Regions from separate parts of the Micromonospora sp. NPDC049282 genome, predicted to be linked through region 3. Evidence: riboswitches for the same ligand, from Rfam matches in the RefSeq annotation. Region 3 holds a riboswitch; each other region holds the start of a gene.
The links. Region 3 has a riboswitch for S-adenosylmethionine ahead of ACGFI2_RS14130 (GNAT family N-acetyltransferase). Riboswitches for the same ligand answer to the same signal wherever they lie in the genome.
Positions count from the first base shown of each region.

Region 1: it holds a riboswitch for S-adenosylmethionine, as region 3 does, so the genes downstream of both, ACGFI2_RS05720 (ABC transporter substrate-binding protein) here and ACGFI2_RS14130 (GNAT family N-acetyltransferase) in region 3, are expected to answer to the same signal.
Region 2: it holds a riboswitch for S-adenosylmethionine, as region 3 does, so the genes downstream of both, thrC (threonine synthase) here and ACGFI2_RS14130 (GNAT family N-acetyltransferase) in region 3, are expected to answer to the same signal.

Region 1 is NZ_JBICSL010000002.1:396,767-406,948, forward strand. Features, by position in the region: gene ACGFI2_RS05690 (acyl-CoA dehydrogenase family protein) at 1-1,558, opposite strand, end outside; gene ACGFI2_RS05695 (PadR family transcriptional regulator) at 1,555-2,127, opposite strand; gene ACGFI2_RS05700 (DUF4383 domain-containing protein) at 2,229-2,684, opposite strand; gene ACGFI2_RS05705 (hypothetical protein) at 2,681-2,983, opposite strand; gene ACGFI2_RS05710 (hypothetical protein) at 3,030-4,271, opposite strand; gene ACGFI2_RS05715 (NAD(P)/FAD-dependent oxidoreductase) at 4,456-5,931, shown strand; SAM riboswitch class IV at 6,000-6,110, shown strand; gene ACGFI2_RS05720 (ABC transporter substrate-binding protein) at 6,357-7,214, shown strand; gene ACGFI2_RS05725 (amino acid ABC transporter permease) at 7,253-8,029, shown strand; gene ACGFI2_RS05730 (amino acid ABC transporter ATP-binding protein) at 8,026-8,769, shown strand; gene ACGFI2_RS05735 (carbohydrate ABC transporter permease) at 8,778-9,698, opposite strand; gene ACGFI2_RS05740 (ABC transporter permease) at 9,695-10,182, opposite strand, start outside.
Region 2 is NZ_JBICSL010000008.1:72,813-82,994, reverse strand. Features, by position in the region: gene ACGFI2_RS15190 (alpha/beta fold hydrolase) at 1-235, shown strand, start outside; gene ACGFI2_RS15185 (ABC transporter permease) at 235-1,137, shown strand; gene ACGFI2_RS15180 (DoxX family protein) at 1,318-1,767, shown strand; gene ACGFI2_RS15175 (hypothetical protein) at 1,806-2,072, opposite strand; gene ACGFI2_RS15170 (hypothetical protein) at 2,069-2,611, opposite strand; gene ACGFI2_RS15165 (winged helix-turn-helix domain-containing protein) at 2,817-3,056, shown strand; gene ACGFI2_RS15160 (DUF4232 domain-containing protein) at 3,189-3,815, opposite strand; SAM riboswitch class I at 3,940-4,073, shown strand; gene thrC (threonine synthase) at 4,084-5,373, shown strand; gene paaN (phenylacetic acid degradation protein PaaN) at 5,807-7,480, shown strand; gene ACGFI2_RS15145 (GNAT family N-acetyltransferase) at 7,544-8,059, opposite strand; gene ACGFI2_RS15140 (cold-shock protein) at 8,284-8,487, shown strand; gene ACGFI2_RS15135 (hypothetical protein) at 8,598-9,839, shown strand; gene groL (chaperonin GroEL) at 10,115-10,182, shown strand, end outside.
Region 3 is NZ_JBICSL010000007.1:2,740-12,921, forward strand. Features, by position in the region: gene ACGFI2_RS14125 (LacI family DNA-binding transcriptional regulator) at 1-1,046, shown strand, start outside; gene ACGFI2_RS14130 (GNAT family N-acetyltransferase) at 1,440-2,072, opposite strand; SAM riboswitch class IV at 2,085-2,200, opposite strand; gene ACGFI2_RS14135 (peptidase inhibitor family I36 protein) at 2,857-3,267, opposite strand; partial or broken gene ACGFI2_RS14140 (acyl-CoA dehydrogenase) at 3,393-3,724, shown strand; gene ACGFI2_RS14145 (hypothetical protein) at 3,993-4,223, opposite strand; gene ACGFI2_RS14150 (TauD/TfdA family dioxygenase) at 4,402-5,328, opposite strand; gene ACGFI2_RS14155 (glycosyltransferase) at 5,328-6,662, opposite strand; gene ACGFI2_RS14160 (PIG-L family deacetylase) at 6,659-7,432, opposite strand; gene ACGFI2_RS14165 (hypothetical protein) at 7,429-9,063, opposite strand; gene ACGFI2_RS14170 (SDR family NAD(P)-dependent oxidoreductase) at 9,053-9,781, opposite strand; gene ACGFI2_RS14175 (TOMM precursor leader peptide-binding protein) at 9,831-10,182, opposite strand, start outside.

The DNA.
Region 1 (10,182 bases), on a different contig from region 3:
AGTCCCGCACCAGCAGGTCGAAGATCTCGTCCAGCAGGTCCGGGGCGAGGCCGGTCAGCTCGGCATGTTCCAGGATGAGCTGGCCGTAGACGACAAGCGCGAACAGCTGGCCGATGGTCAGCAGGAAGTCCAGGTCGCGTTGCTGCGTCTCGTCCGGCGCGTGCGCGGCGAGCAGCGCGACCAGGCCGTCGGCCTGTTCCCGGAACCGGGCCACGTTGGGCACCCGGGCGTGTGCGTCGTAGGCGGCGCGCCAGTCGTGGAAGCGGATCGCGCCGAGGCCCCGGGCCGGGCCCTGCCGGAACAGGAACTCGTCGTCGGCCGCGTCCCGCCGGGTCGGCACCGCCGGGTGCGGCTGCGGCCGGAACAGGTAGTTCGGCATGAACTTGAGGATCAGGGCCAGGTTGACGTGCACCGTCCCCTCCAGCTTCGGCAGGCCGCGGATGTCCTTGGCGGCCTTGTCGAAGTAGGTGTCGGACTCGAACCCCTTGGCGGCGATGACGTCCCAGAGCAGGTCGATCACCTTCTCGCCCTCGGTGGTGACCTTCATCTTGGTCATCGGGTTGAACAGCAGGTAGCGGCGGTCGTCCGGGCCGGCCGAGCGGAGGTAGTCGACCGCCCGGTCGCTGAACAGCTTCATCGCGACCAGCCGGGCGTACGCGTCGGTCAGCTCGCGGCGCACGTGCGGGAAGTCGGTGACCCGCCGGCCGTACAGCACCCGGTCGTGGGCGTGGGTGACCGCCTCGTACATGGCGTGTTCGCAGATGCCGATGGAGGCGGTGCAGAGGTTGAACTTGCCGACGTTGACGGTGTTCAGCGCGGCGTCGAACGCGGCCGGGCCGGTGTGCAGCACGTCCCGCGCCCGCACCGGGTACTCCTCCAGCCGGAACTCGGAGACGTACATCTGGGCGGCGACCACGTTGCGGACCAGGCGGTACGCCGGGTGCCGGCTGTCGGCGGCGAAGAACACGTACCCCTCGGGGCCCTCGACGTCGGCGCGCCGGCCGAACACCGAGACCAGCCCGGCGACGTTGCCGTTGCCGATGTAGTACTTGCCGCCGGTGGCCCGGAAGCCGCCCTCGCCGTCGGGGGTGAGCAGCATGTCGGTGGCGTAGATGTCGGCGCCGTGCGGCCGTTCGGAGAGGCCGAACGCCATCACGTGCCCCTGGTCGAGCAGCTCGGCGGCGTGGGCCCGGGCGGCGGTGTTCCCGCTCTGCCAGACCGGCCCGAGGCCGAGCACGGTGACCTGCCAGGTGTACCAGTAGCCGAGGCCGTAGAAGCCGAGGATCTCGCTGAGCGCCGCGTTGCGGGCGGTGTCCCAGCGCTTGTCCTTGTCGTCGCCGCCGTCGGCGGACGGGGTGAGGAACGTGGCGAAGAGCCGTTCCCGGGCGGCGAAGTCGAGGAAGTCGGCGTACCACCGGTGCTCGTGGTAGCTGTCGACCAGGGCGCGTTTGCCCCGGGTCTCGAACCAGTCGATCGTGGCGCGCAGCAGCCGCCGCGAGGTGTCGTCGAGGTCGGCGGGGTCGTAGCGGTGCGGGTGGAACAGCAGCGGGTCGCTCACGCGGGGGGCCTTTCCGGGTCGGGGTCGAGGGCGCGGAGGGTGGTCAGGACGTCGTCCAGCCAGGCCAGCACCATCCGCTCGTACGCGATGCCGCCGCGCAGCACGACGTGCTGGAGCGCCGCCCGGGCGTCGGGTGGGTCGGGGTGCGGGAAGTCGCGGCGCTCGCCGGCCAGGTAGCCGGCGAGGACGGCCTCGTGGTCGGCGCGGTAGCGCTCGACCTCGGCGACCAGGGTGGCGCGCCCCGCGGCGTCGTCGAACGCGGCGCCGCGGATCTTCACGGCCAGTTCGTGCCGGACCGCCTCCGGGCGCACCGGGGCGTGCAGCCAGCCGACCAGCGCGGCCCGGCCGGCCGGGGTGACCGACCAGATCTTCTTGTCCGGCAGGCTCTCCTGACCGACCTGGACGCCGGAGATCCGGTCGTCGTCGGCCATCTGCTTGAGCACGCGGTAGATCTGCTGGTGGGTGGCGGTCCAGAAGCGGCCGATCGAGCGGTCGAAGCGACGGGCCAGCTCGTAGCCGGAGGCGGGTTGCTCCAGGAGCGAGACGAGGATGGCGTGCTCCAGCGACATGCCGGCCATCTTGCTATGCACTTTGTTGCATAGCAAGCCCGGAGGCACGCGCCCGACGACGCCGCGACCGATCCTGGTCGCGGCGTCGTCGGGTGAAACGGTCAGGCGCGGTGGGCGGGCCGCCGGGCGAGCGCCAGACCCAGGGCGATCATGCCGACGCCGAGGAACAGGTGCAGCCAGTTGTCGGCGTTGTTGAGCGGTACGAAGTTGGCGCCGCTGTCGTAGCCGATCACCAGGCCGTAGAGCCAGAGCACGAGGTAGATCGCACCGCCGCCGACCAGGTAGGCCCGCGCGCCGGAAACCGTGCGGGCCAGCGTCAGCCCGGCCACGCCGAAGAGCAGGTGCACGATGTTGTGCAGGACCGAGACCTGGAACACGCCCAGCAGCTTCGCTTCCGACTGGTGCCCGGCGAACATCATCGTGTCGTAGTCCGTGGTGATGCCGGGGATGAACCCCAGCACGCCGACCAGCAGGAAGACGATGCCGACCACCTGGGCAGCCCGTCGTACGGGTGACGCGGGGGGCGCCTTACGGGCCGCCCTGGATGAGTTGGTCATGCTTGTCCCACCTCCACCAGCGATCCTCTCGGGTTTCCCGGTGGAGCGGGCCTGAACTGGCGATAAGCCAGAATTATCCGATCAACGTCGGAGCGGCCGGCCCCCCGAGCCATGCCGGGGAAGCGGGCAGGTGGCCCAGGAGCGCCGCGAACTGCGCCACCGTCAGGTACGACGGGTTCGCCGCCTGCGGCTGCCGGAACCGGGTCGGCGGCGAACCGGCCGGTCAGGTCCGTCGCCTGCGCGTTGCCCTTGATCAACCAGGCGCCGAGGTCGTCGAGGGTCACCCGGCGTTCACTCATCCTCCCATTCTGCGACCCGTCCGGCCCGCCCGCCGCACGGGCGCGATCAGATGATCAGGTGGGTCCAGTAGGTGAGCCAGACCGCGAACAGCGCACCCTGCAGTAGGGCCAGCACCGCGGTGAGCCAGGGGTCCAGGCCGGGCCGGCGCGCCCACCGGGCCAGCACCAGCGCGACCGGGAACGCGGCGAGCAGGTAGCGCAGCAGGCTCTTGTAGACCGGCGACCCCATCGACAGCGGCACCAGCACCACGACCAGCGTGTAGACCAGGTACGGCCAGTCCGCCCGGCGGCGCAGCCCGACCACCGCCACGACCAGCGCCGCCACCACGAGCCACACCCGGAGCGCGTCGGCGGAGTTGCCGCCGGCCAACGCCGACCCGGCCACCGTCAACGGGCTCTGCAGCCGGATGCCCCAGCCGGTCTGCTGGGTGTGCTGGTAGGCGAACCAGTCGCCCGCCTGCCACCGGCAGAACGCCATGAACGTCAGCCAGCCCGCCGGGACCAGCAGCAGCGGCCAGCCCTCCCGCAGCAGTCGGGGCCAGGCGCGGGGTCCCACGCGCCAGCCGTGCTCGCGCACCAGCACCAGGGCCAGCGGAACCACCACGAGGAAGCCGACCGAGCGGCTCATCGCGAGGAAGTAGCCGACGATCCCGACCACCAGCCAGCGGCGCCGCTCCGCGTACCAGAAGGCGGCCAGCGCGAGGCAGAGGAAGAGCGACTCGGTCAGGGCCGCCTGGAACAGGAACGCCGTCGGCAGCAGCAGGAGGTAGCGGACCGCCCGCCGGCCGTCGGCCGGGCCGTCGCCGCCGAACAGCCGGGCCCCGAGCCGGTACGCGAAGAGGAGCTGGAACACCAGCGCCACGTTGCTGACCAGCAGCAGCGCCCAGGCGGTGTGCCCGCCCAGCAGCGGCGCGAAGGGCCGGGCCAGGAACGGGTAGAGCAGCGGGAACCCGAAGTCCGGCCAGGGCCGGTCCAGCGGCAACCGGGCCAGGTGATCGTAGAGGAACGAGTCCCAGGCGAACCAGAGCGAGACCCAGCGGTGCGACGAGACGGCGTCCTGCTGGTCGCGCATCAACGCCTCGGCGGCCGGCGGCGCGCCGGGCACCCCGTCCCACGCGGCCAGCACCAGCACGCCGACCAGGCTGAGCACGAGCTTGGCGCCGACGAAGACGGCGAGCACGAAGCCCCAGGGCTCGGGCACCCGACGGGCCGCCGCCGCCAGCCGGGCCGCCGCCCGCGGTCGCCCCCGGGCGAGGTCGGCCGGGCCGGCCCGCCGCTCGTCCGTCATCGCGCTCCCACCGGTCGCCCCGCGACCGACCCCCGGACCGGGAAACCCGACCCGCCTTCCCGTTCCGGCCCGGTTCACACCGACCGGGCCGATGTGCCGGCCGGTGCGGCGCGGCAGGTGAGGACGCCGGCAGGACGGGTAAGGGCGGTTCCGCATCGGCGGGCTGGCGGGGGGCGCGGACGGCATGGGTGACGGCGACGGAACGGTGGTCATCGGGGCAGGTCCGGCCGGGCTGACCGCAGCGTACGAGTTGCGACGGCACGGCCTGCCGGTCCGGGTCTACGAGGCCGACGACGTGGTGGGCGGGATCAGCCGCACGGTGGAGCGCGACGGATGGCGGTTCGACATCGGTGGGCACCGGTTCTTCACCAAGGTCTCCCGGGTCGAGGACTTCTGGCACGAGATCCTGCCCGACGAGGACTTCCTGCTCCGACCTCGGATGAGCCGGATCTACTACCGGGGAGCCCTCTACGACTACCCGCTCAACGCCGGCAACGCGCTGCGCAACCTGGGGGTGTGGGAGGCGCTGCGCTGTCTCGGCTCGTACGGCCGGGCCCGGCTGCGACCGCCGAAGGACCAGTCGCACTTCGAGGGGTGGGTGTCGGCCCGCTTCGGCTGGCGGCTCTACTCGATCTTCTTCAAGACGTACACGGAGAAGGTCTGGGGGATGCCGGCGGACCGGTTGCAGGCCGACTGGGCCGCCCAGCGGATCAAGAACCTGTCGTTGGCGACCGCGATGCGCAACGCGCTGCTGCCCGGCCGCGGCCGTACGGACGTGACCAGCCTGATCGAGGAGTTCCAGTATCCGAAGCACGGGCCGGGGATGATGTGGGAACGCTGCACCGAGGAGGTCGTCCGGCGCGGCGGCACGGTAGCCACCGGCACCTGGGTGAGCGAGGTGCACCGGGATCCGGCCGCCCGTCGGGCCACCGCCGTGACGGTGGTCGACGGGGGCGGTGCACGCACCGAACCGGCCGAGCACGTGATCTCCTCGATGCCGATCTCCGCGCTGGTGCACGCCATGCGTCCGGCCGCCCCGCCGGAGGTGCGGGCGGCCGCCGACGACCTGCGGTACCGGGACTTCCTCACCGTCGCGCTGGTGGTGCCGGCGGAGTTCTCGTTCCCGGACAACTGGATCTACGTGCACGACCCGGCGGCCCGGGTGGGGCGGATCCAGAACTTCGGTTCCTGGTCGCCGTACCTGGTCAAGGACGGCCGGACCTGCCTGGGGCTGGAGTACTTCGTCTTCGAGGGCGACGAGATGTGGCGGACCCCGGACGAACGGCTGGTCGCGTTCGCCACCGCCGAGCTGGAGCGGCTGGGGCTGGTGCGGCCCGGCTGCGTCGAGGCGGGCCACGTGGTGCGGATGCCCAAGGCGTACCCGGTGTACGACGAGCGGTACCAGCACAACGTCGACGTGATCCGGGGGTGGCTGGCCCGGGAGGCGCCGAACGTGCACCCGGTCGGGCGCAACGGCATGCACCGGTACAACAACGCGGACCACTCCATGCTCACCGCCATGCTGACCGCCGAGAACATCGCGCACGGCGCGGACCACGACGTCTGGACGGTAAACGTCGAGCAGGACTACCACGAGCACCGCGGCCCGTCCCGGCACGGCACCGGCCGGGACGCGCCGGTCGTGCCCGCGCGACGGTAAGGCCCGGCGCGTGAGGCCGGTCATAACCGCTGGACGACCCGCGCACCGGTGCTGCTAGCCTTTCGGCAGGTCATGAGCGCCAGCGTCAAGCCCCGGCTCGCTGGCCGGCAACCCTCCGCCACGGTGGGGTGCTCCGGGTGAGGACCAGGCGCCGGCAGCCGTCGGCGCAAGCGTGGCCTGGCACCCAGGTCAGCACCGACCGACCAGGGGAGACCCGATGTTCGCACCGCCCGTCACTCCGGCCCGCCTCATGCTGGTCGAGCGCCGCCACGTCGACCTGATGCGGGTGTGCACCGACCGCTGTCGCGACGCGCGCTGAACCAACGCTCCACCCCCTTCCCCGATCCGTCCTCCCGGCTCCGCCGTGCCCGGCGTCGCCGGCACCGGCACGCGCGGCGCGCGTCCATCCACTCTGGAGAGTTCCTGTGCGTATCCGTACCGCCCTGACCCGCGTCGCCGCGCTCGGCGCTGCGGCCGTGCTCGCCGCCACCGCACTCACCGCCTGCGGCGGCGGTGGCTCCACCGACCAGGCCGACAACCCGTACGGCCTGCTCCGACCCGGCGTGATCCGGGCCGGCACGCTCACCGACGCCCCGCCGAACGTGTATCTGAGGAACGGCGAGTTCACCGGCTTCGACAACGACCTGCTGCGCGCGGTCGCCGGCAAGGTCGGCCTGAAGGTGGAGTTCGTCGGCACCGACTTCTCCGCCCTGCTCGCCCAGGTCGACAGCGGCAAGTTCGACGTGGGCAGCTCCTCGATCACGATCACCGAGGCCCGGAAGAAGACGGTGGACTTCGGCAACGGCTACGACTTCGGCTACTTCGGCCTGGACGTGCCGGCCGGCTCCCCGCTCACCGGCTTCGACCAGCTCGCCGGCAAGCGCGTGGTGGTGGTGCAGGGCACCGTGCAGGACGACTACGCCACCAAGCAGAACCTCGACCCGGTGCGCGTGCCCGACTACAACGGCGCGGTCAACCAGCTCAAGGCCGGCACCGCCGACGCCTGGATCGCCCCGGCCGAGATCGGCGACAAGTCCGCCGCCGACAGCAACGGCAAGATCAAGGTCGCGGCGAAGCAGCTCAGCCCCACCCCGACCGCGTTCGCGGTGGCGAAGGGCAACGACAAGCTGCGCGAGGCGCTGAACAAGGGCCTCGACGAGGTGATCGCCGACGGCACCTGGACCCGCCTGCAGGCGGAGTACTACCCGGGGCGGCCCGTCCCGGCCGACTTCAAGCCCGGCAGCGGCACGGTCCCGGCGCCGGCGCCGTCGGCCGCCTCCTGAGCCGGTAACCGAGCACGAGCAGGGCGGACGGAGCGGACATGGACCCACTGAGCACCCTCTGGGAGACGTTCTTCGACTGGGAGTCGATGCGCGAGGCGCTGCCCGAGATGCTTACCGTCGGGCTGCCCAACACGCTGATCCTCGCCGTCTCCGCCGCCCTGCTCGGCTCGGTGCTGGGCATGCTGCTGGCGGTCGCGGGCATCTCGCGTACCCGATGGTTGCGGTGGCCGGCCCGGGTCTACACCGACGTGTTCCGCGGCCTGCCGGCCGCGGCGACCATCCTGCTCATCGGCGTCGGCCTGGCGCCGCTGGGCATGCGGGTGTGGGGCCCCAACCCCTACCCGCTGGGCGTGCTGGCGCTGTCGCTGATCGCCGCCGCCTACCTGGGCGAGATCTTCCGCGCCGGCATCCTGAGCGTGGAGGCCGCCCAGTTGGAGGGCGCCCGGGCGCTCGGCTTCTCCTGGGGCGAGGCGATGCGCCTGGTGATCATCCCGCAGGGCGTACGCCGGGTGCTGCCCGCCTGGGTCAACCAGCTCATCGCGTTGATCAAGGACTCCAGCCTGGTCTACTTCCTCGGCCTGCTGGCCAGCCAGCGGGAGCTGTTCCGGATCGGCCAGGACTACGCGGCGAACACCGGCAACCAGTCCGCGCTGCTGCTGGCCGGCCTGTTCTACCTGCTGCTGACCGTGCCGCTGACGCACGCCGTCAACTGGCTGGACCGGCGGCTGCGGCAGGGCCGCCCGGCCGCGCCGCCCGAACCCGAGCCCGAGCTGACGCCCGCCGGCGTCGCCCCGACCGGAAGGGACCCGCGATGACCACGACCACCGCCACCTCGGTCAGCCTCGCCGTCCGCGACGTGCACCTGGCCTTCGGCGCACACCGGGTGCTGCGCGGCGCCGACCTGGACGTGGCCCGGGGCGGCACCGCCTGCGTGATCGGGCCGTCCGGCTCCGGCAAGTCCACCCTGCTACGGACGATCAACCGGCTGATCGAGCCGGACCGGGGCGACGTGCTGCTGGACGGGCGCAGCGTGCTGCGCGACGACCCGGACGCGTTGCGGCAGCGGATCGGCATGGTGTTCCAGCAGTTCAACCTCTTCCCGCACCTGAGCGTGCTGCGCAACGTCACGCTCGCGCTGCGGAAGCTGAAGAAGCTCGACGAGGACGAGGCGGTGGCGCTCGCCCGCGCCCAGCTCGACCTGGTCGGGCTGGCCGCCAGGGCCGACGTCCGACCGGCGCAGCTCTCCGGCGGCCAGCAGCAACGCGTCGCCATCGCCCGGGCGCTCGCGCTGCGCCCGCAGGTGATGCTCTTCGACGAGGCCACCTCGGCGCTGGACCCGGAGCTGGTCAAGGGCGTGCTCGCGGTGCTGGCGGACCTCGCCGCCGCCGGCATGACCATGGTGGTGGTCACCCACGAGATGGGCTTCGCCCGCACCGTCGCGGACACCGTCGCGTTCATGGACGGGGGCGTGGTGCTGGAGGCCGGACCGCCGGCCGCCGTGTTCGACGCGCCGGAGCACCCCCGGCTGCGGCGGTTCCTGTCCCAGGTGCTCTGAGCGGCGGGTCAGCCCTTCACCGCGCCGATCAGCACCCCCTTGATGAAGTGCCGTTGGATGAACGGGTAGACCGCGACGATCGGCGCGACGGTCAGCACCACCACCGCCATCTTGATCGCCTCGGTCGGTGGCATGCTCACCCCGGTGGTGCCGCCGGAGGTGTGCGGCGCCTGCCCGGCCAGCAGGTAGCTCTGCAGCACGCGTTGGATCGGGTACATGTCGTTGCGGTCCATGAACAGCAGCGCGTCGAACCAGACGTTCCAGTAGCTGACCGCGTAGAAGAGGCCGACCACGGCGATGACCGCGCGCGACAGCGGCAGCACGATCCGACCCAGGGTACGGAAGTCGCCGGCGCCGTCGATGCGGGCGCTGTCGATCAGCTCCTGCGGGATGCCCTGGAAGAAGCCGCGCACCACGACGAGGTTGAACACGCTGATCGCCGGCGGCAGGACCAGCGCCCAGATGGTGTCCTTCAGGCCCAGCCCGGTGACCACCAGGTAGCGGGGCACCAGCGGCGGATAGAGCAGGAACGGGATCAGGAAGTACGCCAGCAGCCAGCGGTGCCCCAGCGAGCCCGGCCGGGACAGCCCGTACGCGGCGAGCACGGTGACGGTCAGCGCGATCAGGGTGCCGCACACCGTGACCAGCGTGCTGATCCACAACGCCCGGGTGACCGCGCCGCCGGCGAGGATGGTCTGGTAGGCCGAGGCGTCGATGCCCTTCGGCACGACCACCAGCCCGCCGGCGTCGGCGATGGTCTGCCGTGAGGAGAGGCTGGTCACCAGCACCACCCAGAGCGGGAAGAGCACGCCGAGCACCAGCAGCGTGAGCAGGAGGGCCTTGAGTCCCTGGCCGAGCGGGGTGGGTGGCTCCTCCCAGACCGGTCGGCGGGCGCGGGCGCCGGTCGGCCGGCGGATGGTCACGGTCATGACTTCGAGTAGATCCCTCGTTCGCCGAGCAGGTGCGCCACCCGGTTCGCGGCCAGGATCAGCACGAGACCGATGACGGCCTTGAACAGACCGGCCGCCGCGCCGTAGCCGTAGTTCCCGGTGGCGATGGAGAAGTGGTAGACGAAGGTGTCGAGCACCTCGGCGGCCTGCCGGCCGACCGCGTCGCGTTGCAGCAGGAACTGCTCGAAGCCGACCGAGAGCGCGTCGCCGAGGCGCAGGATGAGCAGCAGCACGATCACCGGGCGCAGGCCGGGCAGGGTGATGTGCCAGAGTCGCCGCCACCGTCCGGCGCCGTCCGCGGCGGCCGCCTCATAGAGGTTCTGGTCGATGGTGGACAACGCGGCCAGGAAGACGATGGTGCCCCAGCCCACGTCCTTCCACACCGCCTCCACGGTGACCAGGACGATGAACGTGTCCGGGTTGGTCATCACGTTCCACGGCTGCATACCGGCGTCGCGCATGG
Region 2 (10,182 bases), on a different contig from region 3:
CGTGAGCGACCCGGACGCCGCGCGGTCGGTGCTCGACCGGCTGGACGGCGTACGGGTGCTGCCCGACGACGACGGCGCGCTTGTGGTCGACACCAACGGCACCGCCCGCAGCGAGGTGGTGGCCGAACTGGTCCGGGCCGGGATCGGGGTGGACCGGGTGGTGCCCCGGCGCCGCCTGGAGGACGCGTTCCTCGCCCTGGTCGGCGAGAACTCTCGGGGAAGCGGTGACCGGTGATGGCGGATTCTGCGGTGGCGTCGGCGGGCGCGTCCGGCGCGGCTCCCGGGGGCGGGGCGGCGGCCGGCTACCGGCCCTCGGCCACGATGCCGTTCGGCGCGGAGTTCCGGCGGCAGGCGTCGCGCCGGCGTACCCAGTTGGCGCTGGGGTTCATGGTGCTGCTGCCGCTGATCATCCTGGTGGCGTTCCAGTTCGACTCCGGGGACGACGACGGTGGCGGGCGGGGCGAGTTCGCCAGCCTGGCCGACCTGGCCACCTCGGGCGGGCTCAACTTCACCCTGTTCTCGATCCTGGTGTCGGCGTCGTTCCTGCTGGTCGTGGTGGTGGCGCTGTTCTGCGGTGACACGGTGGCCAGCGAGGCGAGCTGGGGGAGCCTGCGCTACCTGCTGGCCGTGCCGGTGCCCCGGGCCCGGCTGCTGGCGGTGAAGCTGGTGGTCGCGCTCGCGTACTCCGGGTTGGCGTTGCTGTTGCTGGCCGGCACCGCGCTGGTGGCCGGCACGCTGCGCTACGGCTGGGAGCCGTTGAGCAGCCAGGTCTCCGCCGAACTGGCGCCGGCCGAGGGGTTGCTCCGGCTGCTCGGGGTGCTCGGGTACCTGGCGGTGGTGCTGCTGGTGGTGGCCGGGCTGGCGTTCCTGCTGTCGGTGACCACGGACGCCGCGCTCGGCGCGGTCGGCGGGGCGGTGCTGCTGTGGATCCTGTCCAGCATCCTCGACCAGATCACCGCGCTGGGCGGGCTGCGCAACCTGCTGCCGACCCACTACAGCAGCGCCTGGCTGGGCCTGCTGTCGTCGCCGATGCAGACCGACGACGTGGTCAAGGGGGCGATCTCGGCGGTCGTCTACGCCACGCTGTTCTGGAGCCTGGCGTTCTGGCGCTTCACCCGCAAGGACATCACGAGCTGAGGTGAAAGGCGGGGCCCCCTATTAACGCATCCGGTGGAGGAAGGGGCCCCGCTTAACGCCTTCTGCCCATATCATGGGAGCGTTCCCATGTGATTGTCCCGCCTGCAAGGAATCGATTACTTTCGATTCCTATGCCCACCATCCTGGACGTCGTCCGACAGTCGTCCCAGGAGGTTTCCCATGGTTCCGGCGCAGTTGAAAGGCCCCGTGCTCTCCCTGTTCCGCATCGTCGTCGGCCTGCTCTTCCTGCTCCACGGCGCAGCGTCGATCTTCGGCATACTCGGCGGCAACCCGGTCACCGGCAAGGCGGTCCCGGTCGGCACCTGGCCCGGCTGGTGGGCTGCGCTGATCCAACTGGTCTGCGGCGCGCTGGTCCTCGTCGGCCTGGTCACCCGGCCGGCCGCGCTGCTCGCCTCCGGCTCGATGGCGTACGCCTACTTCGTGGTGCACCAGCCGCACGGCCTGCTGCCCATCAGCAACGGCGGCGAGGCGGCCGCGATGTTCTGCTGGTCGTTCCTGCTGGTCGCGGTGCTCGGCCCCGGCACCTGGGCGCTCGACGCCCTGCTGTCCCGCCGCGGTCCCGCCGCCGCCGAGACCTCGTCCGCCCCTCGGGCGTCCGTCCCCGCCTGAACCCCTCGCTCGCCGAGATCTTGGTACGGGCGCGCCCCTCAAGGGGTCGTCCCGTACCAAGATCCGGTGCGGCAGTTGCCGGGATGGTCGGCCGGCAGGTGGCAGCGGCCCGCCCCGGGGAGGCGGGCGTCGCACCAGACCCGGGTACGCACGAACTGCCGGTCCTCCTCCGACAGCGTCGTCTCGCCGAAGTCGACGGCCAGCACGTGCCCGAGTGAGCGGCGCAGCGCCATGGCCAGGGCGGCGGCCTCGTCGACGCTGGTCAGGGTGGTGGGCAGGTGGATGATCCAGTGCGGTTCGGTCACCGTGGTCGACCCCCGTCGGCCAACCCCTCGGTGTACGACGACAACGCCGCGACGGCCGACGTCAGGCTCTCCGCCATCAGGGCGAGGCGTTCGGCGCCGTCCTGCCACTGCCGGACGGTCGTCCCGGCGACTGGTTCCGCGCCCCGGTCGGCGTCGGAGAGCTGCTGCCCGGCAGCGGTGATCCGGGCCGGGAGCCGGCCGATCCGATCAGCGGCCGTGCCCAACCGGTTCCGCACGCCGTCCAGTGCCTCGACCAGCCCGCCGATGGTCGCGGTGTCCCGGTGACCGGCCGCGACGCGCAGTCGGCGTACCCCGTCACTGACCTGGAATTCGGCGTCGCCGGCCAGGTCGAGGGCGTCCTCGCCGCTGCGCCGGGCCAGCCTGATCGCCGGATGGGCGCAGCCCGCGCCGACGCGTGCCAGCAGCACGGTGGCGGCGGCCACCCCGAGGTGCGTCTCCCGTAGCTCGGCGGTGACCTGCTCGACCGCCCAGATCGCGCTGGCGACCGGCACCTCTGAACTCGTCTCCGCATCCGTCACATCACGTCTCCTTCGCCTGGTGGATGGCCGGAGCAGCGCGCGGGTCCACTGGGGATGTGCGCTGCCCCGGCCGGGGGGATCGACCAGTGCCTAGCCGGGCGGTCCTGCGGGAAGCTTTACCGATAATGCTGGTAAAGTCAACGATGCGCTTGAGGTTCCTCCCGGCTTCGTGATCAGATGGGCATGCCTAGCTGGGAGTGCCCGCATGTCCACACCGCGCCGGTTTGAGCCGCACTACCGAAGGATCATCGCCGACATCCGGAGGCGCATCGCCGACGGCGAGTGGCCGCCCGGCCACAAGCTGCCGTCCACAAAGGAGTTGGCGGACATCTACGAGGTGGGCAGTCAGTCGACCGTGCGGCAGGCCATCACGATCCTGATTGAGACCGGCGAGTTGTACGGCCACCAGGGTCTCGGTGTGTTCGTCCCCGACGCCGACAGATAGCTGGACCGCCTGCAGCGGGCCTCCAGGGGAGGATCGGCGTCGCCGCCCGAAATCTTGGAAGGAAATGGCCCCTGGAGGGGCGCTTTCCTTCCAGGATCTCTCGGATTGCTGTCGGCGGTGCAGGTGCCGCGCTCAGAGTGGGTTGATCGGGGTGGTGGCAGTGGACGGTGGGGCAGTCGGAGCGGTCGGTTCCGTGGTGGGGTCGGGGTCGCTGCGCTTCCAGGCGCTCACCCCGAGCCGGCCGGTGTTGCCGAGGTCGATCGGCCCGTCCAGCTCGACCGGTTGCGCCGGTCGGCCGGTCACCGGCGCGACGTCGAGCTGTCGGCCCTCGGTCGCCACCACGGTCGCGTCGGTGACGGTGTTGCGCCAGAGCAGCGCGGCGCCGGCCCGTTCGCCGGGGCGCAGCACGAGCCGGGTCGGCGCCGCGTCGAAGCCGGAGGTGATCTCCTTGGCGCCCGGGACGATCCGGACCGTGATCGGGTCCCCGTCGGCATCCCGGAGCCGGACCGCCGGATAGCCGCGCAACTCGTACGGCTGGTTGCCGCAGTTGACCAGGCCCAGGCCCATGGCCCGCAGCCCCATCGCGGCGCTCACCCCGGTCTCGGTGATCCGGATGCCCTCCGGGGTGCAGGCCGGGGTGGGTGAGGTGGTGGGGGCGGTCGGCGGGGCGGGCATCGGTTCGACGTGCGGTGGCTCGGTGCACGCCGCCAGCAGCGTCAGTGCCGTGAGAAGAACGGTCCCGACCGCCGCGCTGCGCATGGGGTGATCATGCCACCCGGTGGGCGAGCCGGTCGCCCTGGTCGGCCGCCGAGCCGGCCCACTGCGTGGGAACCCCGGGTGGCAACGTCGTGAGCGGCGCATAGACTCGACGGCACAACTGCATACCTCATCCAGAGGGGCTGAGGGATACGGCCCGACGACGCCCCGGCAACCACCCGCACGCTCGACGACGAGCGACCTGCGGGCAGGTGCCAATTCCGTCCCCGCCGCACCCGGCGATGCGGGGAAAGATGAGAGGACCCTCGGCATGACGTCGACGCTTCCCGCCGTGTCCGGCATCGACACCTCCCGCAGCCCGGCCCGTGCCCTGGTCTGTCGCGCCTGTTCCGCGCGCTACCCGCTGGCCGCCCAGCACGCCTGCTACGAGTGTTTCGGCCCGCTGGAGGTCGACTACGACACCGCCGCGTTGGCCACCGTCACCCGGGAGCAGATCGAGGCCGGCCCGAACAGCATCTGGCGCTACGCCGCCCTGCTGCCGGCCGGCCAGGACCCGGCCACCCGGGTCACCCTCGATCCGGGGCTGACCCCGCTCGTCGCCGCCGGAAACCTCGCCGCCGAGCTGGGTCTCACCGGTCCGCTCTGGGTCAAGGACGACAGCGCCAACCCCACCCACTCGTTCAAGGACCGGGTGGTGTCGGTGGCCCTGACCGCCGCCCGGGCGCTCGGTTTCACCCGCTACGCCTGCGCGTCCACCGGCAACCTGGCCAACTCGGTCGCCGCGCACGCCGCCCGTGCCGGCGTGCCGTCGGTGGTCTTCATCCCCAGCGACCTGGAGCAGGGCAAGGTCGTCACCACCGCGGTCTACGGCGGCGATCTGGTCGCCATCGACGGCTCCTACGACGACGTGAACCGGCTCTGCGGCGAGCTGGTGGAGACCGACGAGTTCGAGGACACCGCGTTCGTCAACGTCAACGTCCGGCCGTTCTACGCCGAGGGCTCCAAGACGCTCGGCTACGAGGTGGCCGAGCAACTGGGCTGGCGCATCCCGGCCCAGGTGGTCATCCCGATGGCCAGCGGCGAGCTGCTCACCAAGATCGACAAGGCGTTCACCGAGCTGGTCGAGATCGGGCTGGTCGAGGCGCCGGCCGGCGGCTGGAAGGTGTTCGGCGCCCAGTCCGCCGGCTGCAACCCGATCGCCACCGCGCTGCACGACGGCCGCGACACCATCGTCCCGGTCAAGCCGACCGGCATCGCCAAGTCGCTGAACATCGGCGACCCGGCCGCCGGCGTCTACGCGCTGGAGGCGGTCCGCCGCACCGGCGGCTGGATGGAGTACGCCGACGACGACGAGATCCGCGACGGCATCCGGCTGCTGGCCCGGACCACCGGCGTGTTCGCCGAGACCGCGGGCGGTGTGACGGTGGCGGTGCTGCGCAAGCTGGTGCGGTCCGGAAGGCTCGACCCCACGGCCGAGACGGTGATCTTCAACACCGGCGAGGGCCTGAAGACGCTCGACGCGGTGGCCGCCACCGCCGGCCCCACCCACCGCATCAAGCCCAACCTCCGCGCCGCCCGAGACGCCGGCCTCCTCTCCTGACTGCGCCCCACCCTCCCCACTCCCACCCCTCCTCCGCGATCTTGCACTTTCCGCCCCGGCGAAAGGGGTGAATCGCCCTCGCCTCGGGGCCGAAAGTGCAAGATCAACGAGAGGGTGGGTGGGGCGGGCTCGCCCGGGTGGGGGATCGGGGGCGACCAGGGGGTGACGGGGGAACTGCGGGGAGTGGCAGAAAACCACCGGCAAGGACTTGACGGCAGGAACCGGACGGCGCAAGATGCTCGGTGCGGGAGGGCATCCGCCGGAGACTTTTCAAAGTTTTGCGACCCAACGCCGGAGGCGTTGTGCGGACGTCCCTCCCGACCAACCTCGCGCAGGGCCAGCGGAAAACCGCTGGCCCTGTCGCCGTTCCCGGGCCAGCCAGTTTGTGACACGCCCCTACTGATCTGGTGCCTTCCTGTTGCATGATGGCGGCATGACGGAGACCCCGCACCCCCTGCACGACAGGCACGCCGAGACCCTCGACCGGGCGCTGACCGCGATCACGGAGCGCGGGTACTGGTCCGCCTATCCCGAGTCGCCCAGCCCTCGGGTGTACGGCGAGACCGCCGCCGCCGACGGCAAGGCCGCCTTCGAGGCGTACCTGGGCGGAGACTTCCCGCTCGACCAGGCCGGTGACGGCAGCACCGTCGCCACCGAGGCCAGCCCGTTCGGCGTGCCGCTCGACGTGCGCTACCCGCACGCAGGCGCCGACCAGCTGGTGGCCGCCGCCACGGCCGGGCTGCCGGCCTGGCGCGACGCCGGCCCGAAGGCCCGGGCGGGGGTCTGCCTGGAGATCCTCGACCGTCTCCACAAGAACATCTTCGAGCTGGCCAACGCGGTGCAGTTCACCAGCGGCCAGGCGTTCGTGATGGCGTTCCAGGCCGGCGGCGCGCACGCGCTGGACCGGGCCCTGGAGGCGGTCGCCTACGCGTATTCGGAGATGACCCGTCATCCGGGGACGGCCGGCTGGGAGAAGGCCGCCGGCAAGGGCGACCCGCTGCGGATGACCAAGACGTTCCACGTGGTGCCGCGCGGGGTGGCCCTGGTCATCGGCTGCAACACGTTCCCCACCTGGAACTCGTACCCCGGGTTGTTCGCCTCGCTGGTCACCGGCAACCCGGTGGTGGTGAAGCCGCACCCGCGCGCCGTGCTGCCGCTGGCGATCACCGTGAAGTACGCCCGCCAGGTGCTCGCCGAGGCCGGCTTCGACCCGAACCTGGTGCAGCTCGCCCCCGAGGCGGCCGGCGAGAAGCTCGCCTCGACGCTGGCCCTGCACCCGGCCGTGAAGATCGTCGACTTCACCGGTTCCACCGAGTACGGCGACTGGCTGGAGTCGAACGCCAGGCAGGCCGCCGTCTACACCGAGAAGGCCGGCCTGAACACGGTGGTGATCGACTCCACCGACGACTTCGCCGGGCTCTGCCGCAACCTGGGTTTCACGCTCACGCTCTACAGCGGCCAGATGTGCACCACCTCGCAGAACCTGCTGATCCCCCGCGACGGCATCGCCACCGACCAGGGGCACAAGAGCTTCGACGAGGTGGCCGCCGGGATCGCCGGCGCGGTCGCCAAGCTGACCGCCGATCCGGCCCGGGGCGTCGAGCTGACCGGCGCGATCGTCAACGACGGGGTGCTGGAGCGGCTGGACGAGGTGACCAAGGTCGGTGAGCCGGTGCTGGAGTCCCGGACCGTCGAGCACCCGTCCTTCCCGCGCGCCGTGGTGCGTACGCCGACCGTGGTCAAGCTGGACGCCGGCGACACCGCGACCTACGCCCGGGAGTGGTTCGGGCCGATCTCGTTCGCCATCGCGACCGACTCGACCGAGCACAGCCTGCGGGTGCTGCGCGAGACGGTGGGGGAGAAGGGCGCGCTGACCGCCGCCGTCTACTCCACCGACGAGGCGGTGCTGGACGCGGCCGAGGCGGCGGCGGTCGACGCCGGGGTGCACCTGTCCTGCAACCTGACCGGCGGCGTGTTCGTCAACCAGTCGGCGGCGTTCTCCGACTTCCACGGCTCGGGCGCGAACCCGGCGGCGAACTCCGCGCTGACCGACGGCGCCTACGTCGCGAACCGCTTCCGCATCGTCCAGAGCCGCCGGCCCGCGTGAAAGGCGGGGCCCCTTCTTGACGCATCCGGCCGAGAAGGGGCCCCTTCTCAACCACGCAGGGGGTCAGGCCGGGCGGCGCATCTGGAGCTCGCGCAGGGCGGCGATCCGCGGGTGCCGGACGCGTACGCCGGTGTCGGTGAAGCCCAGCTTCCGGTAGGCCCGGCAGGCGCGGTCGTTGCCGACCACCACCTCCATCATCAGCTCCGGCCGCCCGCAGGCGCGGGACCAGGCCGCCACCTCGTCCACCAGCGCGGCGAGCAACCCGCTGCCCCGCCGGGCCGGCGTCACGTAGACCGCGTAGACGAGCGTCAGCCCCGGTTCGTCGGGTGCGGCCGTGCCCCCGGCGTGGCCGACCAGGCGACCGCCCGGGTCGGCGACGAACTGGGCGGTGTGGTCGCCCCGGGAGACCGTCGCCACCCGGGCCGCGAAGTCCGCGTGCGGCCGGGCGGCGGCCTCGGCGACGGTCTCCAGGAAGGCCAGCGGGGCGTCGGCCAGCATCTCCAGCCGGAGCGCCCGCATCCGGGCGGCGTCCTCGGGGCGGATCCGGCGGACCGTGGTCGGGGTGGGCGCGCTGGTCATGTCCGCATGCATACCGGACCGGTCCGGACTCGCGCTGCGGCGGGGCCGTAGCGGCCCGGATTATGCCCGATTTGTGGTCGTGCACGGTCGTCACGCCTCGTGTAGCGTGCGATTTCGGTCACCGTATTCAGCGGCCGTCGCCGATGGCCGAAACCGGTGCGCCGCCGGTGCCGGTCCGCCGGTTCCCGGGTCTTGGAACGCCGTGCAGAGTGAGGAAGTGCACCGTGGCACAGGGCACCGTGAAATGGTTCAACGCCGAGAAGGGCTACGGCTTCATCGCCGTCGACGGCGGGCAGGACGTCTTCGTCCACTTCTCCGCGATCGAGATGGACGGCTACAAGGCGCTGGACGACGGCCAGCGGGTCGAGTTCGAGATCGCCCAGGGCCAGAAGGGTCCGCAGGCCGAGCACGTCCGCCTCATCGCCTGATCGTTCGGCGGCCGCCGCGCGCGGCCGAACCACCCTGACCGGTGCTGCGTCACGGCCCCGCACCGTGGAAGATCATGAGCCGTTCCAGCCGTTGCCGCTGAGGAGGGCCCATGTCCGAGCTGCCCCCGTCGGGTTCCACCGAACCGGTGCCCCCGACCGACCCGACCCGGCCCGCGTCGCCGGCCGCCGGGCCGGTGCCGGAACAGGCAGGCCCGTCCGGACCGCCGACGCCCGCCCCCGGTCAGCCGGCCGCCGACCCGTGGGCCGACCCACCCACCGCCGGCCCGTCCGGCTCCGAACCGGGCATTCCGCCCCAGCAAGGGTACGGCGCGCCGCCCGGCTGGACCGCGCCGCCCGGTGCGCCGCCCGGCTGGACCGCGCCGGACGCCCCGCCGCCCACCGGCTGGGGCTGGCCCGCCGCAGGCCCGGCGTACCCCGGTTATCCGATGCCCGGCGCGACCTATCCCGCGCAGCCGGTGCCCGGCGGTCCGCACGGCTGGTATCCGGGCCTCGACCCGAACGATCCGCTGGTCACCCCGCCGCACGCGGGCGTCGGCGGCTGGTTCGCGCGGTGCGTGGACGCGGTTCGGCGGGGCTGGCGGCAACTCCTGCCGATCATGCTGCTCACCCAGGGCGTCCCGGCGGCGGTGATCTCCGTCCTCTCGCTCTTCCTGGCCCCCACCGACCGGATGGTGACCGGCTCGGACGGCGCGCCGGTGCTGCCGGACGGCTACCTGGAGCAGTTCTTCGTGTTCTACGGCGTGGTGCTGCTCGCCGCCCTGGTCTTCGGTCCGCTCCAGGCCGTCGGCTGGGGTGCGGGGACCTGGGTGGTGGCCCGGCAGGCGGCCGGCGAGCCGGCGGGTGTCGGCGCCGCGCTCCGGTACGGGCTGCGCCGCGCGCTCGGTGTCTGGGGCTGGACGATCGTCGTCTCGCTGCTGATCACGGTCGGCGCCTGCTTCTGCCTGTTGCCCGGCGTCTACGCCGGGTTCGCGGTCGCGCTGTTCGGGCCGGTCTACCTGTTCGAGCGGCAGGATCCGATCGGGCGGGCCTGGCGGATGTTCCACAAGCGCTTCGGCATGGTGCTGGGCCGGGTGACGCTGGTCATGTGCGCGCTGCTCGCGGCGAGCCTGCTGGATCTCCTGGTGAGTGCGGTGAGCGGCGTGGCGTTCGGCGCCGATCCGACGGCGGCGCCGGGCACCGCGGCGGGCGCGGTGACGCTGGCGGTGATCGGTGCCGTGCTGGCCGCGCCGGCCTACCTCGCGCAGCTCGTCGGGCTGGTCGTCGCGTACGCCGAACAGCGGGCCCACGAAGGCCCGGTGAACGCGGCCCGACTGGCAGCGGAACTCGGCTGAGCGGCGCTGTCGTGCTTGCACTCGGCTAGGGAGAGTGCTAAACAAGTCATTGGCACTCGCGTACGGTGAGTGCCAATGGTCGGGGCGGTAGGGCCACGGCCGCAACGGCGTCCGGAGGGACGTCGGCGCGGAACGGGGCCGGTCGTCGCGGGCTGTCCGGCCCGACCGAGGAGGACGTCGTCGTCGCCAGGTGGCGACGTCCCCAAGGTGCGTACACCAGACGGCCCATCCGGGCATCCCGGGTGGCCCGTGAGTGTCCAGGAGGACAACGCCGTATGGCCAAGATGATCGCGTTCGACGAAGAGGCGCGCCGCGGCCTCGAGCGGGGCATGAACCAGCTCGC
Region 3 (10,182 bases):
TGGCACGCAAGACCAACAGGTCGGCGACGATGCGCGACGTCGCCCGACTCGCCGGGGTGTCGATCAAGACGGTGTCCAACATCCTCAACGGCTATCAGTACGTGCGTCCGGAAACCCGCGAGCGGGTGGACGACGCGATCCGTGAGCTGGGCTACCACGTGAATGTGTCGGCGCGGAACCTGAGCAGAGGCCGGACCGGGGCGATCGCTTTGGTGCTGCCGTCGCTGCGCGTTGTGTACTTCGCCGAACTTGCGGACGCCGTCATGCGAGAGGCATCCAGGCGAGGCCTGACCGTCTTCATCGAGCAGACCGACGCTGAGCGCGACCGCGAGTTGCGGGTACTGGACGGCAGCTACCGGTCACGCTTCGACGGCGTGCTGTACTCCCCGCTCGCGCTGGGCCAGAAAGACCTCCCGCTGTTCGACGTCGACTTCCCCCTCGTGCTCCTGGGCGAGCGGGTGTTCGATGGCGGCCTCGACCACGTCACGATGAGCAACGTCGAGGGAGCACGTGCGGCGACCGAGCACGTCCTGGGCCGGGGTGCGACCACGGTAGTTCCCCTGGGAGTTAAGGACGACCCATCGCCGAGCAGCGGAACGCTGCGGTTCCAGGGCTTCCGGGACGCCCTCCAGTCACGAGGGTTCGACGTCGACCCACGCGCGATCATCGGTGTACCCGACTATTTCCACTCCACCGGCGCCACGACGATCGCTCGCATCCTTGACAGCGGCGTCAAGCCCGACGCGGTCGTGGCGTTCGCCGACACACTCGCGCTGGGTGCGCTCGCCGCCTTTCAGGACCGCGGCCTACGGGTTCCCGAGGACGTCCTGCTGATCGGCTTCGACAACATCGACGAAGCGAACTACTCCCGACCTCCGCTGAGCACCATCGACCCCGGACGCGACGTGATCGCACACCAGGCAGTCGCCCTGCTGGAAGAGCGGATCCAACTCCAGTTCGACGGTGTGCCGCGAGAGGAACAGCCGGCGCCCCGGAGGATAGTCGTCGACTTCGAACTGATCCCGAGGCAGTCGACGCTGCGCTGAGGCCGTCCTGCCACACCGGTTGCGCAATTGCTACGGTGGCGCCCGTCGGCGTACTGCTGTGACTGGCACACCCCGGCGGTCGTCCGGTGGAGCCAGATCAACGAGCCGAACTTCACCGATGACTCCGAGAGTTTCGAGCAGGCCCTCCACTCGGCGATGAACGGCAACGACGGCACCCGGCCGATCAGCATCGACGCCTCGCCCGGCGGCGATTCGCCCGGCCGGTACCCGAACATGAACTACCCGAACTTCGCGGTGCTCTCGCACTACCTCGACGGCCGTTGTCCTGTCCAGCTGCGGACTGCGGACGGCGGGCCGCTGACCAGCGCTCCGAAAGGTAGGTCTGGACGATCGCTGCGGATACCGTCCAGACCTACCTTTCGGATTTTGGATTCAGCGTGCCTGAGGTCGATGTTTGAGTTCGGCGTCGAGATCGCTTGCGGCGGCGTCTGGCCATGCCATGCGGAGCTTGCGAGGGCTGCCGTTGAGCCGGGATGGGTCTGCGCCTGGCGGCGATACTGCTGCCGTTTCGACGTGGCGAGCTCCGCGGGCGCGGTAGAACTGTTGCGCCGCCGTGTTCTGCTCAAGGACCCACAGATACATTCCGGCGGCTCTCGCGTGTTCGATGACGGCTCGGGCGGCGTGCGCCAGGAGGGCGGTTCCGACGCCGGTCCGGTGGCGGTCGTTGGCAACGTGCAGGTTATCGACGAGGCTGCCCCATTGCTGGTCGTGATCGAACACGACGTGGATGAAGCCGACCAGCCGGTCGTTGTCCTCGGCCACCACGGTTTGGCAGTTGGTCGGGGTGGCCAAGCGGGCAGTCCAGACGGCGCGACGGTCGGCGGCGACGTCACCGTCGAGGAAGCAATCGGCGTAGGCGCCTCGGTAGTGTCGGCGCCAGCTTTCGGCGTGCAGCAGTGCGATCTGCCCAGCGACGTCAACGTCGGCGAGGTGCAGTCTCAGTGGACCACCCGGCCCGAGCTGTTCGGCTGCCGTGTGCTGGTGGGAGGAAGGGACAGCCGCCATATGGACCTCCTATTTCGCGGCTTGCTCGACATCGCTCGTGCCGAGCCTGGTCTTCACCCGGAGCACCCCGCCCGCGAACGGAGGGTTGCCGGCCAGCAAGCCGGGGCTCTGCGCTGGCGCTCATGACCTTGCAGGTGACCGTAGCACCACGGCCGACGTCGTTACTTCCCCGCTGCGGTCCTGCGCCGGGCCGGTGTGGACGGGCAACTTCGTGAGCTGCGAATCAGGCTTCGCGCTCACGGCCAAGCAAGGGACGGCCTTCCCTCGGTGCTGGAACTGAGGTGCGTGGCGGCCAAGGCACCGGGTTGACTGCGGCGCCCAGATAGTCGGATTTGACCGCAGGCGGTCCCGTGTAGTTGACGACTACGGGTTTCGTGCCGTCGGTAGTAGTAGCCGCAGGGTCAGGGCGGCGGAGAGTGGTCGCCTCGGCGCTGACGGCGACGGCGCCGATGAACATTTGGTCCATCCGGCTTGACCAGTCGCGGGCGAGGACGGAGCCGACGTGGCGGTGGTAGAGGATTGCGCGTCCGCCAGGGCGGTCGCGGGCGGACCAGCGGGCGCTGCGGGCGTGCCGGTCGAGGCTGTGCTGATGGGCTTTCGGCGCGCTCAGGAAGTGGGTCCAGGTCGGGCCGCCGCGACGAGGCGCCGGAACAGGCCGGTAGCGGCGCGAGATCCCGCGCCGCTACCGGCATAGCAACACTGAGGGCGTGACCAGGAACATCGGCCAGGGATCACGGCGTTGGCGGCGCGCACCGCGACCGCAGGGGCCGGGTCACGGGAATGGCTACGACACCCAGACGCTCTGCGGCCTGAAGCTACCCAGGTCCGACAGACTGGCGTTCGGCGCTACCTGGAACGGGTCGCCGAGGCAATCGTCGTTGGAGAACAGGGCCGCGCTGCGGCCGGCGGTGTTGATCGCCGAGCGTGCCCGGTTTCCCCAACCGCTGTCGTTCAGGCTGACACACATGCCTCCGGGGACCAACGACTTGACGGCGAACCGCGCACCGCCGAACGACGTCTGGTCGAACAGGCACAGCGTCGCGCTGAACGGACACGGGGCGGCGGCAGCGCTGTTCACCGGGCCGGCTGCCGCGGGTGCGGCGGTGCCGACGATGGCCGCCGTAGCGGCGCCGACGGCGAACAGTGCAGACCACCTGCGGCGTCGGGGGACAGTGGAGCCGGTCGAGCGGGACATGGCTTTCTCCTTGAGGGTGCGGCCGGTGGTCCTGGCCTGGGTGGGTCGTTCGCGGGTCGATGAGCGAACGGTGTTCGGACTTCGGAAAGTCAGGCGATCACGAAGAAGGACCGTCCCTTCGACCCCTGGAGGCGTTCGTCGCCGGCATCGGGGACACCGCCGACCCGGCGGTCCGGGCGCTGCTCTCCCGGGTCTGCGACTTGTCCGCGCTCGGCGTTCTCGAGGCCCACAAGGGGTGGTTCCTGGAGCACGGACGCTCACGCCGGCCCGCTCGAACGTGATAACCGCCGTGGTGAACGGTCTGCTCGAGGAGCTGCGCCCGCACATGCGGACGCTCGTGGCCGGTTTCGCCATCCCGGAGGAGTGGCTGCACTGCGCCATCCTGCGCGAGGAACCCCGCCGGCAGGAGACCATGGCAGCCCATGACGCCACCGGTGACCCGCAGGCAGTTCCGGCATCGGCACGACCACTGGCCACCGCAACGTCTGCCTTGTGGACGCCGGCCTCCGGGGCAGGGCGCATCACACCACACCCCCGGAGGCCGGCGCGCTGCCCGCGCCCGGACGGCTGACCCGCCGTTCGGGCAGACCGGACAACCCCCCGTATGTCAGGCGGTGAGGTGGACTGCCAGGTCGGGGTCCGGTGTCCTCGCCGCGCCCCGGCCGCGCAGGCAGCCCTCAGGACCGGCCGGGCGAACGGTCGCCCAGCGAACCCGCCAGGTGAGATCAGCCTTCGTGCACATGACAGACGGAGTCACAGACGCAGTTGCAGCCCTGACCGCCACAAGCCAGCGTGCAGCTCTTCGTGGTCAGCGATGGATCCACGAGGCTTACTCCCGGCGACATGGAGAGCGTGGTCAGCGTCAGCTCCGGCCGCTGCGGATCGATCTGGAACCCATTCAGGTCCAGCCCGGACAGATCCCGGACGACCGCCTCAAAGTCTTCCCGTACCTTCATTCTGGCCCCTTCGTGAGGTGGGTCCGCGTCCAATGTGAACCGCCGTTGTCGACTACGATCTGGGTGGCGGATCCGCCGCGCGGCTGCCTCAACCGTATTGATCACATGATCGGCCCAGCCAGGCAACGGACGGGTAAGATACCGGCATCGGCTCTCGCACCCCCGGCATCCTGCTCGATCAGCGGACCGGCGGCACGCGGTCCAGGGCGGCCGGCTCGCGCCACCATCGGTCGACCGACCCGGGCGTGAGGTAGCCCATCCGGACCAGGATCCGCCGGGCCGGATCAGCGAAGCCGCGTCGGCCGTGCATCACGCGCGTGTTGTTCACGATGACGACGTCTCCCGGCTGCCACGGCACCGGCACGGTGAGTTCCTCGGCGACCAACGCGACGGCGCTGAGCACCTCGACGGGGAACGGTGCGCCGTCGGCCATCCGCAGCTCCAGCCGCCGCCCGTGATCGGCGGCGCTGCTCCGGCGGCCGGTCTGGACGAGGACGGAATTGCAGAACGCCGGAAGATTGTCGAAGAGCGCCGGCGTGACGCACCGGGTCGACAGACGCACCCGCACGGTCCGTCCCACCGCATCGGCGGTCACCGACTCCCAGGGCATCAGAAACGGCGCGTATCCGGCGATCGCGGCGATCGCCGCCGCCGGGTCGTCCGCACCGCACATCTCCTGCCAACTACCGTCCGGCATGTCGAGTTGCCAGCGGATCTCGGCTCTGGTGACGAACTCCCGGATCGCCTGAGGCAGGGCCGCCAGGAGCTGGACGCCGTCACAGACCGTCGTCTCGCCGCCCTCGGCCGCAGGGCGTTCGCAGTAGAACATGAGCAGCGAGGGAGACCCGGGCACATATGACGCCTCGCGGTGCAGGGGGATCCCCTGCCGGCCCGTCGTCACGGTGGTCGTCGTCGCGTCACCGGCCACGAACTCCCGGGCTTCCGCCAACGCGGCGCCGTGCGAGCGTGGCCGCATCAGCGCGTCGCCGAGTGCGACGAACTCGGCGCGGGAGAAGCGGCCGGCCGGCCGCAGTAGCACCGCCCCGTGGTCGGCGACCCGCCCCAGCACCTGATCCGGCTCGCGAAGGTCGGTCACGATTTCCATCAGCCGTGCTCCTCGATATTCGGGGCGTCTGGTCGGGCGGCGTCGGCTCCGGGCGCGTACCGATCGATGACACCGACCTCCAGGGTCGGCCAGTACTGCCCACGTGACGGCCCGTTCGTCGGCACGCCGTCGCGGATCTCGGCCCTGGCGGGCGGGTGGTACAGGTGCAGCAGCGTGTCGGAGTACCGCTCCAGCGCGGCCCATAACCCGAGCCTGATCGCAAAGTCGTCGTCCTCGCCGCCCCACCCTTCGAAACGTTCGTCCAGGCCACCAACCCGGCGGAACAGTTCGGTACGCAGCCAGACACAGCCGCCGGAGGGGGACCGGAGCAAGAAGCCCCGCAGCGACTCCCGTTCGGCCGAGGGCGTCGCGTGCAGGCAGCGCCGCGCGATGGCGTGCCCGCTTGCTGCTGGATCAAGATAAAGGGCATCTCGGTACGGAAGCAGCGCACCGACTCCGGCGTGCAGAAACCGCGCGGCGTTGCGTGGCAGGAACTGGCGGTCCACGAGGATGTCTGCGTCCAGGACACAGACCAGGTCGCTCCGAACGGGGCTGTTGTGCACGCCGACGTTCACGGCCCACGCCTTGTTGAACGGGCCGTCCTTGTGCGCGAAGAGGTAGGTGTCCGCGAGCGGGCTCACCGCCTCGCGCCAACGAGGTTGGCTGTCCGACTCGACGACCGTCACGTGGTAGCGGTGCCGGGGCAGCGCCTGGTCGGCCAGCCCTCGCAGGCAGGCCAGCGCGTTGCGGAGCCGGACCGCCTCGGCGCGGCCGTCCCGGAACGGCACCACAACCAGCACGGTGGGCGGGCTCGGCGACCGGGCGGCGATCGGGTGGACCGGCGGGGCCGTGTCGTCCGGCTGCGCGGAGGCCGGCGGACGCGCGTCCTGTGGCGCCGGCAACAGCGCCTCCCAAGCCACCTCGCCACCGGTGTCCCGGTAGCGCCGTCCGACGTGGTAGCCGATTCGCGACATGCCCTCGGCCCGCCAGGCCGCCCGGAAGAGCGACCCGGCGCCGGCGTCGGCGTCGGGCCGGGCGGCCAGCCGGGTGAGCGCGTCGCGCAGGCGGAAGTACGTCCGCGCCGAGTCGGGCGCCTCGATCAGTTGCTCGGCCAGCGTCCGGGCTGGCCCACCGGCCAGGGCCCGGACCTCCGCCGTGACCTCGGCCCGCCACCGTTGCGCCTGGTCCCAGTAGGTCGGGCTGGCCGAGCGCGCCCGCGGGTCCGCCGCGACGACCAGGGTGTCCGCGACAGCGGCGGCCAGCCGGCCGGGATACCGGTGGCACAGGGCGCGGATGTCATCCCCGGTGCCCAGATTCTCGCCGGCAGATCTCATCGGATCCGCCAGACGGCCTCGGTCTGCAACGGCCCGGGGCAGCTCATCAAGCCTCGCGCGGTCACGCTCAACGGCGCGAGCTGCGACGCGTACGCCCAGACGGCGCGCCGCTTGACCGCCCACTCGGCACCGCTGAGCCGGACCCACCGCAGCACCGCCTCGGCCGGCGGATCGTCGAGCATCGCGATCGTCCGCAGCGCGTGCCGATCGCCCAGCACCCGCTCGCTGCCCTCGGCCCCCCAGTGCCACAGAGCGGCGGCGTACGGCAGATCGGCGTAGAGCTGGACACCGACCCGGGTACGCCCGGTCAGCCAGCGCAGCCCGTCGTTCCGTACCCGGACATGGTCCTGGTGGCCTCCGATGCCGGCGGGCAGCAGCACCGTCGTGCCGTCTGGGAGCCCGGCCAGCACCGCGCGCAGTTCGTCGAGACCCCCCCCACCTCCGCCGTACGCGCCGTCCACGCCGGTCAGGTGCAGCGCCGTCGCGCCCAGCACGGCGCAGGCGATCCGGTCCTCCTCGGCCCGGACCCGGGCCGCACCCGAGGCGTCGTCGAAGCCGCAGTACCGGTCCCAGTCACTCACCGATCGCGCCTGGTCCGGCGACCCGGCGAAAACCGTCGCGACGACGGTGGGCCGACCCAACCTGGTGAGCAGTCCGGTGGTGGAGAGCATGGCGTCATCGAGATGAGGCGACACCACGAGCACGCCGTCGGGACCGAGCAGGTCGGTCAGGGCGACGATGTCGGCCGGGCCGAGTACGCGGGAGGTCATGGCGCACCTCCGGGTCCGGTGCCAGGGCCGAGTCTGATGTCGACCACGCCGCCCAGCGGTGCGCCCCGCCCCACCACGATGTGCATCAGGTCGTGGTGGTCGGCGGGCACGCCGAGCAACCGCGCCGCCGGCTCCTTGCGGTATCCGAAGGACGGCCGGCATGCCAGCCCGGTCGCGGACGCCGCGAGGGCGGCCTGCTGCACCGCGATGCCAGCCATCATGCCCTGGATGCGGTACCAGACGTCGCCGACCGCGTCGAGACCGGCGCCGAGGTCGCCGTAGAGGAAGATGCTCGCCGCGGCCGGCCGGAGACTGCTGCTCTCCCCTTCCACCCGGACCGCGCCGATCGATTCGCGGATGTCGCCGCGACGATCGCCGGAGACGAGACGGTGGGCGTACGGGTCGTATGCGTAGATGCCTGGCTCGACATCTTCGACCCGTTCCACCGCGCAGTACGCACTGAGATGTCCGCACCGCCCGGCGGTGCCGCCCAGGTCGCTGTCGTATCCGGTGAACAGATGCCACAGCAGGGTGCCGAACTCGGCCTGGGACAGCGGCGCCGGGATGAGCCGTACGGCGGACCGCCGGACCGCGACGCCCTGCCGGAGGTCCACCGGGAGCGGCCCGGGCAAGGGGACGACCGATGGCAGGGTGACCCCGGACGCCATCGGGACGACCGACGGCGGGGTGGCCTCGGACGGCACCCGGGCGTTCCCGGCGGCGGGCCGGCTCACCCTGTGCAGCCGCAGCACCGCCGGATGCGCGAGCCGGAGCAGGTCGCGGTCGGCTGCCAGGCCGGTCGACCGGGTGACGGCCGGCGGCGGACAGCCGGCCACCGCCGGTACGGCGGCGACCTCGGCCTCGACCAGCGCATAGCTCGATTCGAGCTCGGGATCGAGGCCGAATGCCGTGTCCAGCAGGTCGCTGTCGAAGGTGAACCGGACCGCCGCCGGGACCGGAGCAGGGATTGCCCTCAGTACCATCCCGAGCAGTACGCCGCTGTCGATGACACCGAGCCGGTAGCCGAAGCTGCCGTACTTCGCGCTGTTCTTCCACAGCCGGCAGGAGATCAGGAACACCACGCCAGCGGGCTCGTGGCCGAGGGCCGACCCGAGCAGGCCGCGCGGATCACCGGTGGCCAGGATCTCCAGCAGGTGATGTGTCGCGTCGTAGTGGTACAGCCCGCCGGGCAGCGAGTCGTCTCCGGCGACCGCCGCGTACAGCTCGGTCGGGTGGAAGCCGCCGCCGGACGGCACCGCTCGGGCGACGCCGCTGACCGGTGGATATCCCTGGCCCCCAGCGACGGGCCGACCGTCCAGCACGGCGCAGGACCGGCCCGTGAAGTAGTGGTAGCGGGTGGGCGCGTAGGACGCGGCGACCGAGGCGACCACCGACATGGAGTCGGGATCGCCCCCGCGCGGCCCTGGCACGGTTGCGGGCCAGGGCAACTCGACGACGGCGCCGTCCGGATGCTGCTTGTGCCGCCGGTCGCGGGCGAGCCCGGAGGTGCCGGTGCGTGGCAGCGTGACGTAGGCGCGGGCGGCGGCACCGCGCACCGGCACGCCGCCGTCCCGGCCGTCCACCGCCCCGGTCCCGTCCTGCACCCGGAGCCCCAGGAGGTCATCGGGCATGGGAGGCACCGTTGAGATCGAGTACGGCGCCGCTGCACCACTCGGCAGCGGGCGAGGCCAGGTAGTGCACCGCATCGGCGATCTCCGTCGGCCGTCCGACCCGGTCGAACGGGCTGCGGGAACGCATGACCGGGCCCGCCGGCGAGTCGAGGACGTCGCGGGTCATGTCCGTCTCCACCCATCCTGGGGCCACCGCCGCCACTGCTATCCCCCGGAGACCCAGCGCCACCGCCATCGACTGGGTGAACGAGTTCAACCCCGCCTTGCTTGCCGCGTACGCGGACGCGGACCACTCACCCCGGAACGCGCTCACCGACGTGACGTTGACGATCCGGCCACCCACCGGCAGGTGCCGTACGGCCGCCCAGGTCACGTTGACCGGCCCCAGCAGGTTGACGTCGAGCGTCTCCCGCCAGGCATGTCGCCAGTCGTGATAGCCGGTCTCGTGGATCGGATGGGGACCGAAGACGCCGGCATTGTTCACCAGCACAGCGAGACCGCCCAGCGCGTCGGCCGCCTCGTCCACCATGCGCAGCGTCGCGTCGGCGTCGCGCAGGTCGGCCTCGACCAACACGTGCCCGGCACCCGGCAGGTCGGCGCGGAGCTTCGCGGCCCGTCCGTCGGTACCGCTGTGGTGGACGGCCACCCGGTCACCGGCGGCGGCGAACCTGCGCGCGATGGCCGCACCGATGCCCCGCGACGCCCCGGTGACCAGCACCGGACGGCCGGACCTCGCATCGTGGCCATTTCCTGGATCGTGAACATGCTCATGGGAACGGGTGTGGATGGGGATTCACCTCCTCGTCGGGCAGCGGCTCGGCGCGGTGCCCGAGCCGCACCGGTGCGGTGCGCAGCCGGGGCAGTGTCTCGGCACGCCGGTGCCGGTGCCCGAAGGTCATCGGAAAGGTGCCGGGGATGACGACCTTCGCCGCGTGCAGACCAGCGGAGCGAAGCTCCGTCGGGGTGGTGTCCACCCCGACGACGTCGAGGCCCGACCGCAGGTAGCGGTCGACCAGGTGGCGGAGGTCGTCGGTCAGGTCGGAGCTGGGGACGTACCGCTCAGCCGGCGGGAACGCCTCCGCGACACTGCGGATCTCGGCATCGCGGTAGAGGAACTCG